3 regions of the Delftia sp. S65 genome follow, and region 2 is predicted to be linked to each of the others. Evidence: riboswitches for the same ligand, from Rfam matches in the RefSeq annotation. Region 2 holds a riboswitch; each other region holds the start of a gene.
The links. A riboswitch is a leader RNA that binds a small molecule or an ion and turns the genes downstream of it on or off. The one in region 2 is predicted to bind glycine.
Positions count from the first base shown of each region.

Region 1 (4,280 bases), on a different contig from region 2:
TTGCCGAGGAGCCAACGACGAATACCGCTTCGCCACAGGTCATGTTGGGCGAATTGGTGAGAGTGATATTCTTCCCACCAAGATAAAAGGTTTCCCAGGCGGAGTCCGCCCAGTTCTGGACTTGTATGACTCCCCCGAAATCGATGGTCAATGAGCCCGTGCCGGCTGGAACGGTGCCTTTGATCCAGTACCAGGCGCCACCGGCACCAGTGGTGGTGCCCGTATCGCCACCGCTGATCATCTGGGTTTGACCACAGGCATTGGTGGCTCCCGTCACGGCGCCGGACTGGGCTCCGCTGACGAATGTATTGGCACAGCGCACGTAAACCGTCTGATTGTCGACATACGGATGGAGGTTTCCGGCCGCATCCTTGGATGTCCCACTCTGTATGGTTCGTACCGACGTAGTCAGTGTCGGCGCAAAGACGATGGAAACATCGGCACTCGGATCCAGCGTTTGCAGCGTGTAGTTGGCTGCCTGAATGGCCGCTCGCAGCGTGCATGCGCCAGCAAAGGTGCCCCCCAACGTGCTGACACAGGTGGTTGGTGTCGTTGCATTGGCATTTGGAGCGTCGCTGTTGTCGGTGACCGTGAAGACGATGGTCGCCGCCAGTGCCGTGGATGAGATACCCGCGCATGAGAGCAGCAGCAAAGAGAACAGGTATTTCGCTGCACGCCACTTGCGAAAAAATGCCGAACCAGGCAGGCGATTGAGAACATGCATGATATTCCCCGTTTTCTCAAGGAGATATGACAGGAAAATGATTTTCCCAATGGCAATGGCCAACAGTTGTACCCAGCGCATTTGCATCGCCGTACCTCGAATAGTTCTATTTGAATCACGAGCTCACAACTCACCTTGCAGCCGGTGAGGTTGGAAGCAAAATGTTTCGCGCAGATCCTGCGCGTCAATCAGAAAAGGCGGATTTCCATCAACGTTTGCGAGCTGCTCCGCTGCCCATTGAGCCGGACACACCTTCAGTCGGGTTTGCGACGCAAATCATTCCTCCCTCCACATATTCACCGTGCTTGTATTTTTTCAGTGCCGGACCAGTTTCCATGGACCTGCACCTGTGCAACGGTAAGTCGCCTATCAGACATATACACAACTCATGGTTAACCCATGCAGGTCCAATCGACCAGAACATGCACTGACAAACCACCGCACACATCGATAGGCTAAATCATGTTTTTTTCTATTTCAATAGTTTTTTTACATGCAGTCGGAGACTCGTGCCAGCGCTACGAGGGAGGCGCTTGAGCGATCTAGGGAATACCCTGAATCGGCCACACCACATACAGGTAGTAACTGGTGGTATCCCGAGTACGACTGGAACCGGCTGCGCAAGCCACATAGAATCGCCCCTGCAGGAGAGCAGGCGGGCACCACGGTGCCGAGCCTCACCGAAGGCGCAAACTCCCATACACGCTCAGGTTCCGTACTGCAAACACAACATGCCGTCTGGAGAGCCGCCGCACGCAATATGCGGCGCACCGAAGGAGCAAGCCCCGTTCCCATGGACGGCGGTGAATCTCTCAGGTACCAAGGACAGGGGGAGCGGCAGCTGCGTCACGACGGACGCCGGCTGCTTGCTATTGAATCCATAGCTATCAGCTTCCGCGTGACCGGCACATGCCTTTGAAAGGGCATTGTCATGCGCGTCATCGTTCTCGGAGCCGGCCTGATCGGCACCGCCTCGGCCTACTATCTGCAATCTCTCGGTCATGAAGTGACCGTCATCGACCGCCAGGCTGCGCCCGGCGCCGAAACCAGCTTTGCCAACGGCGGGCAGATCTCGGTCAGCCATGCCGAACCCTGGGCCAACCCCGGCGCACCGCTGAAGTTGCTGGGCTGGCTGGGCCGGCAGGATGCCCCCCTGCTGTTCCGCCTGCGCGCCGACATGCGCCAGTGGCTCTGGGGCCTGTCCTTCCTGCGCAACTGCACGCCCGCGCGCACGCGCCACAACATCCAGCAGATCGTTCGCCTGGGCACCTACAGCCGCGAGGCCCTGCAGCAGCTGCGGTCGGACACCGGCATCCAGTACGAGCAGCGCATGCAGGGCATCCTGCACTTCTACACGAACGCCCGCGAGTTCGAGGGCGCGCTCAAGCCCACCGAGCAGATGCAGGCCCTGGGCTGCGACCGCCGCCTGATCGACGCCGACGAAGCCGTGCGCCTGGAGCCGGCCCTGGCCCATGTGCGCGGGCAGATAGCGGGCGCCACCTATACGGCCGAGGATGAATCGGGCGACGCCAACCTCTTCACGCGCGAGCTGGCACGCATTGCCACCACCACGGGCGTGCAGTTCCGCCACGGCCACCACGTCATGGCGCTGCGCACCACGGGTGCGGGCGCCAGCCGCCATATCGACCATGTGGAGGTGACCAATGCCGACGGCCGCTACGAACGCATCCAGGGCGACGCCTATGTGCTGGCCATGGGCTCGTTCAGCCCGCTGCTGGCCCAGCCGCTGGGGTTGCGCCTGCCCATCTACCCGGCCAAGGGCTACTCCGTGACCCTGCCGGTGCTGGACCCCGCCAAGGCCTACCAGGTCAGCCTCACGGACGATGAGTTCAAGCTGGTGTTCTCGCGCTACACCGGCGCGCAGGGCGACCGCCTGCGCATTGCCGGCACGGCCGAGTTCAACGGCTACGACCGCAACCTGGACCCCGTGCGCTGCGAGGCCATCGTGCGGCGCGTGCAGCAGCTGTTCCCCGGCGCCGGCGATACCGAACGCGCGCAATTTTGGAGCGGCCTGCGCCCCGCCACGCCCAGCAATGTGCCGCTGATCGGACGCTCGCCCATCGCCAACCTGTTCCTGAACACCGGCCACGGCACGCTGGGCTGGACCCATGCCTGCGGCTCCGGCATGGCGCTGGCCGACCTGGTCAGCGGCAGGCAGCCGGCCGTGGATTTCGATTTTCTGGGAGCTGCAGCCATGGACCCGGATCGCAGCGCAGGCACGGTGCGCCCGCGCGCGGTCTGAGGTTCAGACGGTGTGTACCGATACGGCGTGTACGGCGTGTACGACGCCTAGGCAGTGAACACCGTCAACACCCCGGCGAAGCGGTGCAGGCGGGCGTCCATGATCTCGGCTTCGGCGACGAAGCCGATCAATGGCACATCGCCCAGTGCGTGGCGCAGGGTGCGCAGCTCGGCATCGGGGCCGCCGAACAGGCCGCCGCCGCGGCCCCGGCAACTGATGTAGATGGCGCCACGGATGCGGGGCTGTGCCTCGCCTTCGGGCGCCGCCTCCTCGGGCTCCGCCGCATCGCGCAGCGCAGCGCCCAGTTGCAGCAGTTCCTGGCGCGCGACCTGGGCCTGGCGGCGGCAGAAGATCACCGAATGCCCGGCCTCCACGGCCGATGACAGGGCCACGCCCTGGCGCAGCGGGTCCAGCCCGACCAGGGTCAGCACCTGGGCCTCTTCGGTGAGCACGCCGTGGGCCATGCCCCGGCCCGGCGGCGCAATGGCCGCCAGCGTGCTGCGCACCGTGGTCAGCGCGGGCTGCCAGTCGCTGCCTTCCAGCTCCACGCCCAGCAGTTGCAGCAGGCGCTGCAAGGCCGGATCGCCATTGAGCCCGGTGACCAGGGCGCCGCGCGCCTCGGTGATCTCCAGGCCCTCGCCCAGCGGCACGCAGCCCTGGGCCATGCCCGTGATGCAGGGCACGCCCGCACCGAAGGCCACGCCCGAGAAGCCTCCGCTGAAAATGCCGCGCGCATCCGCATGCTGCGCATGCAGGTCCTCGGTGCGGCAGGCGATCTGCACGCCCTCCACGCCATCGTCCCCGTCATCGCCCACGCCGCCGAACAGCAGGCCGGACTCGGTGCGCTCGGACAGCTCGTACAGCAACTCGGCCAGCTCGGGCTGGCCGCCTCCGGCATGGACCAGGGCCGAATGGGCAGTGAACCCGGCCTCGCCGCCCGGCGCATGCAAGGGCGCCAGGCCCGAATACAGGCGGTAGTGCGCCGCCGGCACATCGAGCAGCATCACCGCGAGCGCGGAGCCGGACAGGTATTCATGGGACATGGCCAGCACGCCACCGGCCGAGCAGCCAGCCCAGTCCGCCACATGGGGCAAGGCCCTGGCCAGATGCTGCAGCAGCGGTCTTGCATGGGCGGCATGCGCGTGGGACAGGTACACCAGGCCCAGTCGGGGCCGCTGCGCGTGGCCCGGATCGGCCATCTGCGAGCGCAGTTGCAGCAGCACCGCATCGGCCGCGGCGCGCCAGTCGGAATGGCTGGCATGGCCTACAGGAAACAACGACATTCCAACCTTC
Region 1 is NZ_JACVUR010000039.1:4,197-8,476, forward strand. Features, by position in the region: partial or broken gene IAE24_RS23825 (beta strand repeat-containing protein) at 1-811, opposite strand, end outside; glycine riboswitch at 1,453-1,563, shown strand; gene IAE24_RS23830 (D-amino acid dehydrogenase) at 1,656-2,987, shown strand; gene IAE24_RS23835 (FIST signal transduction protein) at 3,035-4,270, opposite strand.
Region 1: another riboswitch for glycine. It lies ahead of IAE24_RS23830 (D-amino acid dehydrogenase); the one in region 2 lies ahead of IAE24_RS18515 (penicillin-binding protein 1A).

Region 2 (4,280 bases):
GTTTGCCTTGCCCGTGGACAGTCGCTGGTACAACCAAGGCAAGACCGGCAATGCCAAGCTGGGTGATGTGGTCTCACTGGGCAAGGGGAAGTTCGTCGCCATCGAGCAAGGCACGGGCAAGGACAAAAAAGTCTTCAACGACCTGGTTCTGATCGAGTTTCCGGCCAACGCCACCGACATCACCGCGCTGGGCTCCGACCTGGAAAAGAGCAGCCTGACTGGCAAGCCGGTCAATGGCTCGGACTATTCCAAGGTCGTGACGCTCAAGAAGACCCGGCTCTTCAACCTGAACGCCACCGGCTGGGTGGCCGAGAAGGCCGAAGGCCTGGCACTGGTCGATGACTACACGCTGGCGCTGACCAACGACACCGACTTCGGTGTTTCGCTGGCCGTGCTGGACGCCAGCGGAAAGGAAATCGAAGGCTCGGACGTCACCAAATGCATGGTGGACGCCGAAGGCAAGATCGTGAACGATGGCCAATGCGCCAAGGGCGCGGCGAGCCTGCGCTTTACCACCAATGACGTCAACGATCGCACGCAGCGACTGTGGACCTTTGGGTTCAGCAAGAAGCTGAGCGAATACGGCGCTCCTTGAATGACTGCGACTGGGATTGGGACTGGGACTGGGACTGCATGGCATGGGCAAGACAACGGGGCCACGTTGTTCCAGGGCGGTTCGTCCAGCTCGGTAGTCGCCACGCCGAACCAGCTCGCCACGTGCAGCCCTGGCGCCCACAAACTGGTCCCTGGGGATCGGTTTGCCTTCCTGGTCCCAACTGCGCCAGCACCCCCGGTCTTCCTCGGGCGCCACAAGCGATGGTGGAGGGCTTTCCGGCAGGAAATGGCGCTAGGCCGGATTGGACATCAGCACCTGCCCACACTATGGCTCACCAGGCACAGACCTATCGGCAGATGCTCGATGAAATCCGAGAACAGCGTTTTCTGATCCGCGACCTGCGCATAGAAAGGGTCTTGATCGCTGGCGCTTGCGGCCTGCGCAGCGCTGGCATGGCCAGCCGCGGCAATCGCCAGCTGCGCCCGCAGCTTGGCGTTTTCCTCGCGAAGCAGGGCAATCTCTTCAGACTCTTGGATCATGGGGAATGGAGCGCAGCTTCGGGTGGAGGAGGGTAGTCAGATCGCCGCTGGCGGGGACGGCGATTTTGCTTTGGGGATCATGGCTGTGAGTGGCTGGTTGGGCTGGCTCGTGAGGGCGACCTCAAGACAGGCAAGTGCGGGGCCTCCTCCGGCATCTGGACAGAGCAGCGCTGCCGTTGCGCAAGATCAGCAACTCATTCACGGCGGCGGCCCTCATCAGGGAAAGCTGGCTGATGCAGCTGTGTGCTGAAGAAAAAGCACAGGGCCGCCAGGCTGCGAATGCACCTGGAAGCCCGGGGCTTCAAGGCCGCTGTGCTGCGCGCCAGCGTGGATGCATCGAAGCGAGAGCATTGGGTGGCTGATCAGAGAGTTGCTTGCCGCCTAGCTGTCCATTCGGCAAAACACAAAAGCCCCGGCAGGAACTTCCTGTCGAGGCTTTTTTGGTGGGTGCGATGCGTCCTAGGTCTCAGGCGCTCTATTCTGACGAAATATTAAAAATTGTCTCAATTAACAAATTTTAACAGTTCTGCGAGAACTAATTCGCTTCATCGAAATATACACACTTGACTTTGGTCAAGTAGGGTAAGGAAACTGAAAGCCAGTAAATAGCGCATCTGACGTAAGATGACCTGGCAGGAGAAAGAGGTAGCCTTTACCTCTGCCGAAGGCGCAAACTCCCATAAACGCTCAGGTTCCCCTCACCCGGGGATGTACTGCACATCTAACACGCCGTCTGGAGAGTCGCTGCAATCGCTGTAGCGCGCCGAAGGAGCAAGCCTGTTGTCTGGTCAACAGGTGAATCTCTCAGGTACCGAGGACAGGGGGAGCGGCATCTATACCGTCTTTGGCATCCACCGCCATTTCAGACACGGTATACATCAATGAAAGATTTGGCCATGAGCTACAAAGCTATCTTGGCATTGGGTCTTTTTGCCGTTCTTATTTGCATTCTTCAAAATTCTGGTTCTCTCGCATCATTTTTCGGCGAGAAATCGAATATTTCAGAAGATGCGAATGGCAATGCGTGCCGGCCACCGCCCACAAGACATCCACTGATTTAGAAGATCGACATTCACACGGGAAAACCATCTGCGTTTGCACTGGTTAAATTCGTCGTGTCGGTTCGATGATTTGATCTTAATAGATCATTAATTTTTGATTTTTGGGCTTTAAATAAAACCACTGGATTCAATGTGGCGGTTAATGCTGCTTGATAGATTTATAGCCTCAAAAATCAATAGAGCTAGGTGCCAATGATGGTTGCAGATCAAACAAAAAACACTAGATATAAAAGTACTGGTTATTCCGCAATTCGTACTGTCCTGGCTTTTTTTTGCGGATTTTTCATTTGTTTCGTACCAGTGATAATTTATGTTGCTAATGAAATAGAAAAAACTCTGCCAGATGTGGCTAACCTTTTTCACCATCGACCCGCCCAACCTCTACGAATTTACGCAGCTAGTGAGGAACTGCTGGCTGAATATGGCGAAGAACGTCGTGAGATAGTCTCAATTAGAGAGTTTCCTCGGGCTTTGAAAAATGCAATTATCTCAATAGAGGATGCAAAATTTTACCATCACAGAGGCGTGGATTATTCTGGAGTATTTAGAGCGGTAGTCAGAAATATTGCTAGCCAAGAAAATTCCCAGGGAGCCAGCACGATCACCATGCAAGTAGCTCGCAATATGTTTCTTTCCAAGGAAAAGAGCTATATAAGAAAAATTGCAGAGATCATGTTGGCGTTCAAGATTGAAGCACTTTTCTCTAAAGATCAAATACTTGAAATCTACGTAAACGAAATCTTTCTGGGTGAGAGATCCTATGGGTTCGCAGCTGCAGCATCAACTTATTTCAATAAGAGTTTGAGTGAGTTGAGCATTTCAGAATCCGCTGTGCTAGCTGGCCTCCCTAAGGCTCCATCAGCTTTTAACCCAGTCGCAAACTATCAACGAGCAATGATTAGGAAGAACTATATTCTAGAAAGAATGAAGGAGCTTAATTATTTGAATCAAGAAGAGTTTCTTCAAGCTATTTCAGAAGAAGTAAAAATTACAAAGAGGGCTAACACCAGGGATTCCTCTGTGCAATTTGCAGTCGAAGAAGCGCGCAAAATGATCTACGAACACTATGGGGAAAGCACATATAAGGAAGGCTTTGATGTCGAACTAACAATAGATACACGCCTACAAAAGGCTGCTCATAAGGAATTAAGAGATGGGCTGATGCGCTTGCAAAAAATTCGCGGATGGGAGGGTGTGGAGGGAAGATTTAATGTCGAAGAAAAAGTACTGGACAAAAAAAATATAGAAAAATTTCTCATTAACTTCCCAGATAGTGGCGTATTAAAAGCGGCCGTTATCACCGAAGTATTACCCAACGGAATTGTCAAGGCAATGTTCAGAAATGGTGAGGTGATTACATTATTTTCTGAGTCAGGTGCATATTCCGTCTTGGAACTGACAAAAAGTTCTATTTCACGTAAACGACGAATTGAAAAAGGAACGGTGGTACGTGTAAAACAGCACGCCCAAAATAAATGGGTGCTTAGTCAGAAGCCACATATGGAAGGTGCCATGATTGCAATGGATATGCAAAGTGGGAATATTCTTGCAATGACTGGGGGATTTGATTTTTCTCTCAACAACTTTAATCATGTCACTCAAGCTCAAAGACAAACTGGCTCCACATTCAAACCGTTTGTGTATGGTGCAGCTATCGAAAAAGGATTCTTTCCCGGATTCATCGTGGATGACACACGTCGAGTAGTCAAGCCGGCGCAGCGAGGTAGCGCATCCTGGGCTCCAAGAAATTATGCAAACAACTATGAAGGTGATATCACCATTCGACGCGCATTTATTAGGTCGAAAAATGTGGCAACAGTGAATTTGATGGAAGCCGCAGGTGAGGACTATGTCCGTAACAAGGCTCTATCTTTTGGTTTTATTCCCGATTTTCATCCTCCTGGGCTTCCTCTAGCTCTGGGGGCCGGTTTGACGTCTCCAATGCATCTTACACAAGCCTTTTCTGTGTTTGGGAACAATGGAGCGATGGTGTCCCCTATATTAATCAAGTCCATCAGGCAGCGTAATGGTGATTTATTGTATAAGGCACCGGATGTTAGCGTTAGGCATCAGGTAATTTCGGAAAGAAATGCCTTTATTGTTGATTCCTTACTTAGAGATGTT
Region 2 is NZ_JACVUR010000024.1:9,712-13,991, reverse strand. Features, by position in the region: gene IAE24_RS18525 (esterase-like activity of phytase family protein) at 1-595, shown strand, start outside; gene IAE24_RS18520 (hypothetical protein) at 883-1,131, shown strand; glycine riboswitch at 1,819-1,926, shown strand; gene IAE24_RS18515 (penicillin-binding protein 1A) at 2,349-4,280, shown strand, end outside.

Region 3 (4,280 bases), on a different contig from region 2:
CTGCAGGACTGGCTGCAGCGCCCGCACGTCATGCTGGCCATGCGGCCCGACGCCAGCGAGGAAATCGAGAAGGCGCTGGCCGCCCAAGGCCTGAGCCGCCGCGTGGTGCTGGCCCTGCCCCACTGGAGCGCGGCGCTGGAGGTGCTGGCAGGCACCGACCTCGTGCTGACCGTGGGCAGCCGCGCCATTGGCGACCTGCGCCGCCACAAAACGCTGCGCCGTTTCGCTCCGCCGCTGGAGCTGCCCGAGTTCGCCTACCAGCAGGCCTGGCATGTGCGCAAGCAGGGGGATGCCATGCATCGGTGGCTGCGCAACTCGATGGCGCAGTGCTGTACTGCGCAGAAGTAAACGCAGGCCGCAGCCTCAGGCTGCCACCACCACCCGCAGCAACTGCTTCTGTATCTTCCCGCTGGCCGTCTTGGGCAGGGCCTCGCGGAAGTGGTAGCGGCGCGGGCGCTTGTAGGCGGCCAGGCGGTCGCCGTGGACCAGGAAGGCGTCCAGCGCCTCGGCCGTGGGCGTGGCGCCAGGCTTGGCAACCACGTGGGCGGCGACGATCTGGCCCCAGCGCTCATCAGCCTCGCCGATGACGGCAACTTCGAGCACATCGGCGTGCTCGACCAGGGCGTCTTCCACTTCGCGGGGATAGACGTTCTCGGCACCCGAATTGATCATGTAGTCGATGCGGTCACGGATCCACAGATAGCCGTCGTCGTCGATGTGGCCCAGGTCGCCCGTGTGGTACCAGCCGTGCGCCAGCGCGCGGGTGTTGGCGTCGGGGCGGTTGAGGTAGCCGGCCATCATGCAGGGGCCGCGCACCAGGATCTCGCCCACCTCGCCGGGCAGGCAGGCCTCAGCCGGATCGGTGGGGGCGTTGTCTTCGCGCAGGCGCGCCACGATGAGGTCATGGCCCATGGAGGGCAGCCCGGCCGAGCCCGCGTGCGAGAGTTGTTCGCGCGGCAGGAGGATGGACATGCAGGGGCCCATCTCGGTGGTGCCGTAGACCTGGACCAGGTCGCTGCCGACCTTGCGTGTCCATTCGCGGATCAGGTGCGGCGCCATGGAGGCGCCGCCGTACTCCACCAGCCGCAGCGCGGGCGCCTGCTCAGGCGAGGCGATGGGGTCGGCCAGCAGCATGGTGACCATGGTGGGCGCCGCGAAGAAGAAGCTCACGCGCTCTTCGCGGATCAGGCGCCAGGCCTCGGTCACGTCAAAGCGGCGCAGCAACACCTGGGTGGCCCCGGCCTGCAGGCGCGGCAAAAAGCTGGTGTGCAGCTCGGCCGTGTGGTTGAGCGGCGCCATGGCCAGGCCCACGTCGTCGCGCGTGAACTGCATGGTCTGGTGCATGAGGGCGTTGTGCGCCAGCTTGCTGCGGTGCGTATGCAGCACGCCCTTGGGCCGGCCCGTGGTGCCGCTGGTGTACATGAGGATGCAGGGGTCGCTCTCGCGCACATGGGCCTGGGGCGGCGCGCTGCTGCGGCCCCTGGCCAGTGCGGACAGGCGCTGCGTGGCCCAGACCGGCAGCGGGTCGGCCGGGGCATCGTCGGCAAAGATCCAGTGCTCGATGCCCGTGCCAGTGCCGCCGCCTTCGGCCTTGAGCAGGGCCTGGGCGCGTGCGGCCACCTCTCCGCCCTCTTGCTCGAACACCAGGGCGCGCGCTGCGCCGTCCTTGAGGATGAAGGCCAGTTCCTGCGCCGCCAGCCGGTAGTTGATGGGGTTGAAGATGGCGCCCAGGCGCGCGGCCGCCAGCATGGTGAAGACAAAGGCCGGCGTGTTGTAGAGAAAGGCCGCGACCACGTCGCCATGGCCTATGCCCAGCTCGGCCAGGCCGTGGGCGTGGCGGTTGACTTCGGCATCGAGCTGGGCGTAGGTCCAGGCGCGGCGCTCGCCGCCCTCCCAAGCGACCAGGGCTTCCTTGTTCGGCAGGTAACGTGCCGGCCAGGCCAATGTGTCTCCCAGCGTCTGCTGCATGTGCGCTTCTTCCTTCTCGCTCACGAGATTTCATATATCGATGCATCTCAATGTAGGAGATTTTTTAGACAGTTATGCAATTTGCAAATGCATCCATGCAGGCAAGCGCATGGAGCTGCGGCCGGCCCGCGGAAATCCCGAAGCCGCACGGGCGCTGGCCGCAGCTAGAATGCGCCGGTCAGGAGAGAGTGCCCGCCCGGCCGCAATGGTCACAGGCAGCGGCACCGCCGAAGGCGCAGGGTTCGTCCCGAACGCTCAGGCAAAAGGACTGGCACCGCCTGCCGCCACGGCCGCAGGCGTTCCTAGCTGGAGAGAGATGCAGGGCACGGCGGCGTGCCCCATCCACCGAAGGAGCAAGCCCCACGCATGGAAGGTGCGGGTGAATCTCTCAGGTAAAGCGGACAGCAGGGCAGGACATCCCGGGATTCCGGGATGGCGTTGTGCCTTGCCCCTTGCCGAAAAGAGAGTCCCTCCTTGACCGCTGCCTCCACCACCGATCTGCTCAAGACCCCGCTGTTCGACCTGCACCAGGAACTGGGCGCGCGCATGGTGCCGTTTGCCGGCTACTCCATGCCCGTGCAATACCCGCAGGGGCTGATGGCCGAGCACCTGCACACCCGCGAGGCGGCAGGCCTGTTCGATGTCTCGCACATGGGCCAGATCAGCCTGCGCGGCCCGGATGCCGGCGCGGCGCTGGAATCGCTGCTGCCCATGGACGTGCTGGGCCTGGGCGAACACCGCCAGCGCTACGGCCTGCTGCTCAACGACGCGGGCGGCATTCTGGACGACCTGATGTTCGTGCGCCGCGAGGACGACCTGTTCCTGATCGTCAACGGCGCCTGCAAGCACGAAGACCTGGCGCACATAGAGGCCCGCATCGGCCAGCGCTGTGAAATCGAGCCCCAGTTCGACCGGGGCCTGCTGGCGCTGCAGGGCCCGCAGGCAGCAGCCGCCATGGAGCGCCTGCTGCCCGACACGGCCGGGCTGGTGTTCATGACGGGCGGCCACTTCGACTGGGAAGGCGCCGAGCTGTACATCACGCGCAGCGGCTATACCGGCGAGGACGGCTTCGAGATCTCCTTGCCCGCCAGCCACGCCGAGGCCTTTGCCCGTGCCCTGCTGGCCCAGCCCGAAGTCAGGCCCGTGGGCCTGGGCGCGCGCAATTCGCTGCGCCTGGAAGCCGGCCTGTGCCTGTACGGCAACGATCTGGACACGACCACCACCCCGGCCGAGGCCGCCCTGAACTGGGCCGTGCAGAAGGTCCGCCGCATTGGTGGCGAGCGCGAAGGCGGCTTTCCCGGCGCGGCCACCGTGCTGGCCCAGCTGCAGTTGCCCGAGCTGCTCACGCGCAAGCGCGTGGGCCTGGTGGCCCTGGAGCGCGTACCCGTGCGCGAAGGCACGGAACTGCTGGATGCCAGCGGCCGCAAGGTCGGCCAGGTCACCAGCGGCCTGCTGTCGCCCACGCTGAACCAGCCCGTGGCCCTGGCGTACGTGGAGCCGGGCAGCGCCGCCGTCGGCACCACGCTGCAGGCCATGGTGCGCGGCAAGGCCGTGCCCATGCAGGTGCAGGCCACGCCCTTCGTGGCGCCCCGCTATCACCGCGGTTGAGGACAGCCTGCGCGCTTGGCGTGGATCGAGTTCGGCGGATTCGTTTTTCCTGCCATCGCATGCCGCTACAGTGCGCACTGACCTTTCTCAAACCGCCTTTCACAGGTTTCTTTTCAGTTTCTATCGGAGCAAGCCATGAGCATCCAGTATTCCAAGGACCACGAATGGATCAACGCCGCCAACCCTGACGCGGCCATCGTCGGCATCACCCTCCACGCGCAGGATGCGCTGGGCGACGTGGTGTTCGTCGATCTGCCCGCCGTGGGCACCAGCTTCAACCAGGGCGATGTGGCCGGCGTGGTCGAGTCCGTCAAGGCCGCCGCCGATGTCTACATGCCCGTCAGCGGCGAGATCGTCGAAGTCAACGAAGCCCTGCGCGACGACCCCTCCCTGGCCAACAGCGACCCGCTGGGCGAAGGCTGGTTCTTCAAGGTCAAGCTCAGCGACGCAGGCCAGCTGGCCGCGCTGCTCGACGAAGCCGCCTACACGGCCTTCGCACAGAGCAACTGACGCCACTTTCCGGCCAGGACGGGCGCCAGGGCCCGCCCTGGCGCTTTTCAGCTTTTGAGACAGGTCCCTCCATGCTGATGTCCTCCACCCAGCCCCTTGCCGCCCTCGAGAACGCCACCGAATTCGTGGCCCGCCATATCGGCATTGCGCCCGAAGACGAGGCCCACATGCTCAGCGCCATCGGCGCGGCATCG
Region 3 is NZ_JACVUR010000045.1:20,978-25,257, reverse strand. Features, by position in the region: gene IAE24_RS25295 (LysR family transcriptional regulator) at 1-348, shown strand, start outside; gene IAE24_RS25290 (fatty acid--CoA ligase) at 364-1,968, opposite strand; glycine riboswitch at 2,138-2,249, shown strand; glycine riboswitch at 2,265-2,383, shown strand; gene gcvT (glycine cleavage system aminomethyltransferase GcvT) at 2,443-3,576, shown strand; gene gcvH (glycine cleavage system protein GcvH) at 3,712-4,086, shown strand; gene gcvP (aminomethyl-transferring glycine dehydrogenase) at 4,158-4,280, shown strand, end outside.
Region 3: another riboswitch for glycine. It lies ahead of gcvT (glycine cleavage system aminomethyltransferase GcvT); the one in region 2 lies ahead of IAE24_RS18515 (penicillin-binding protein 1A).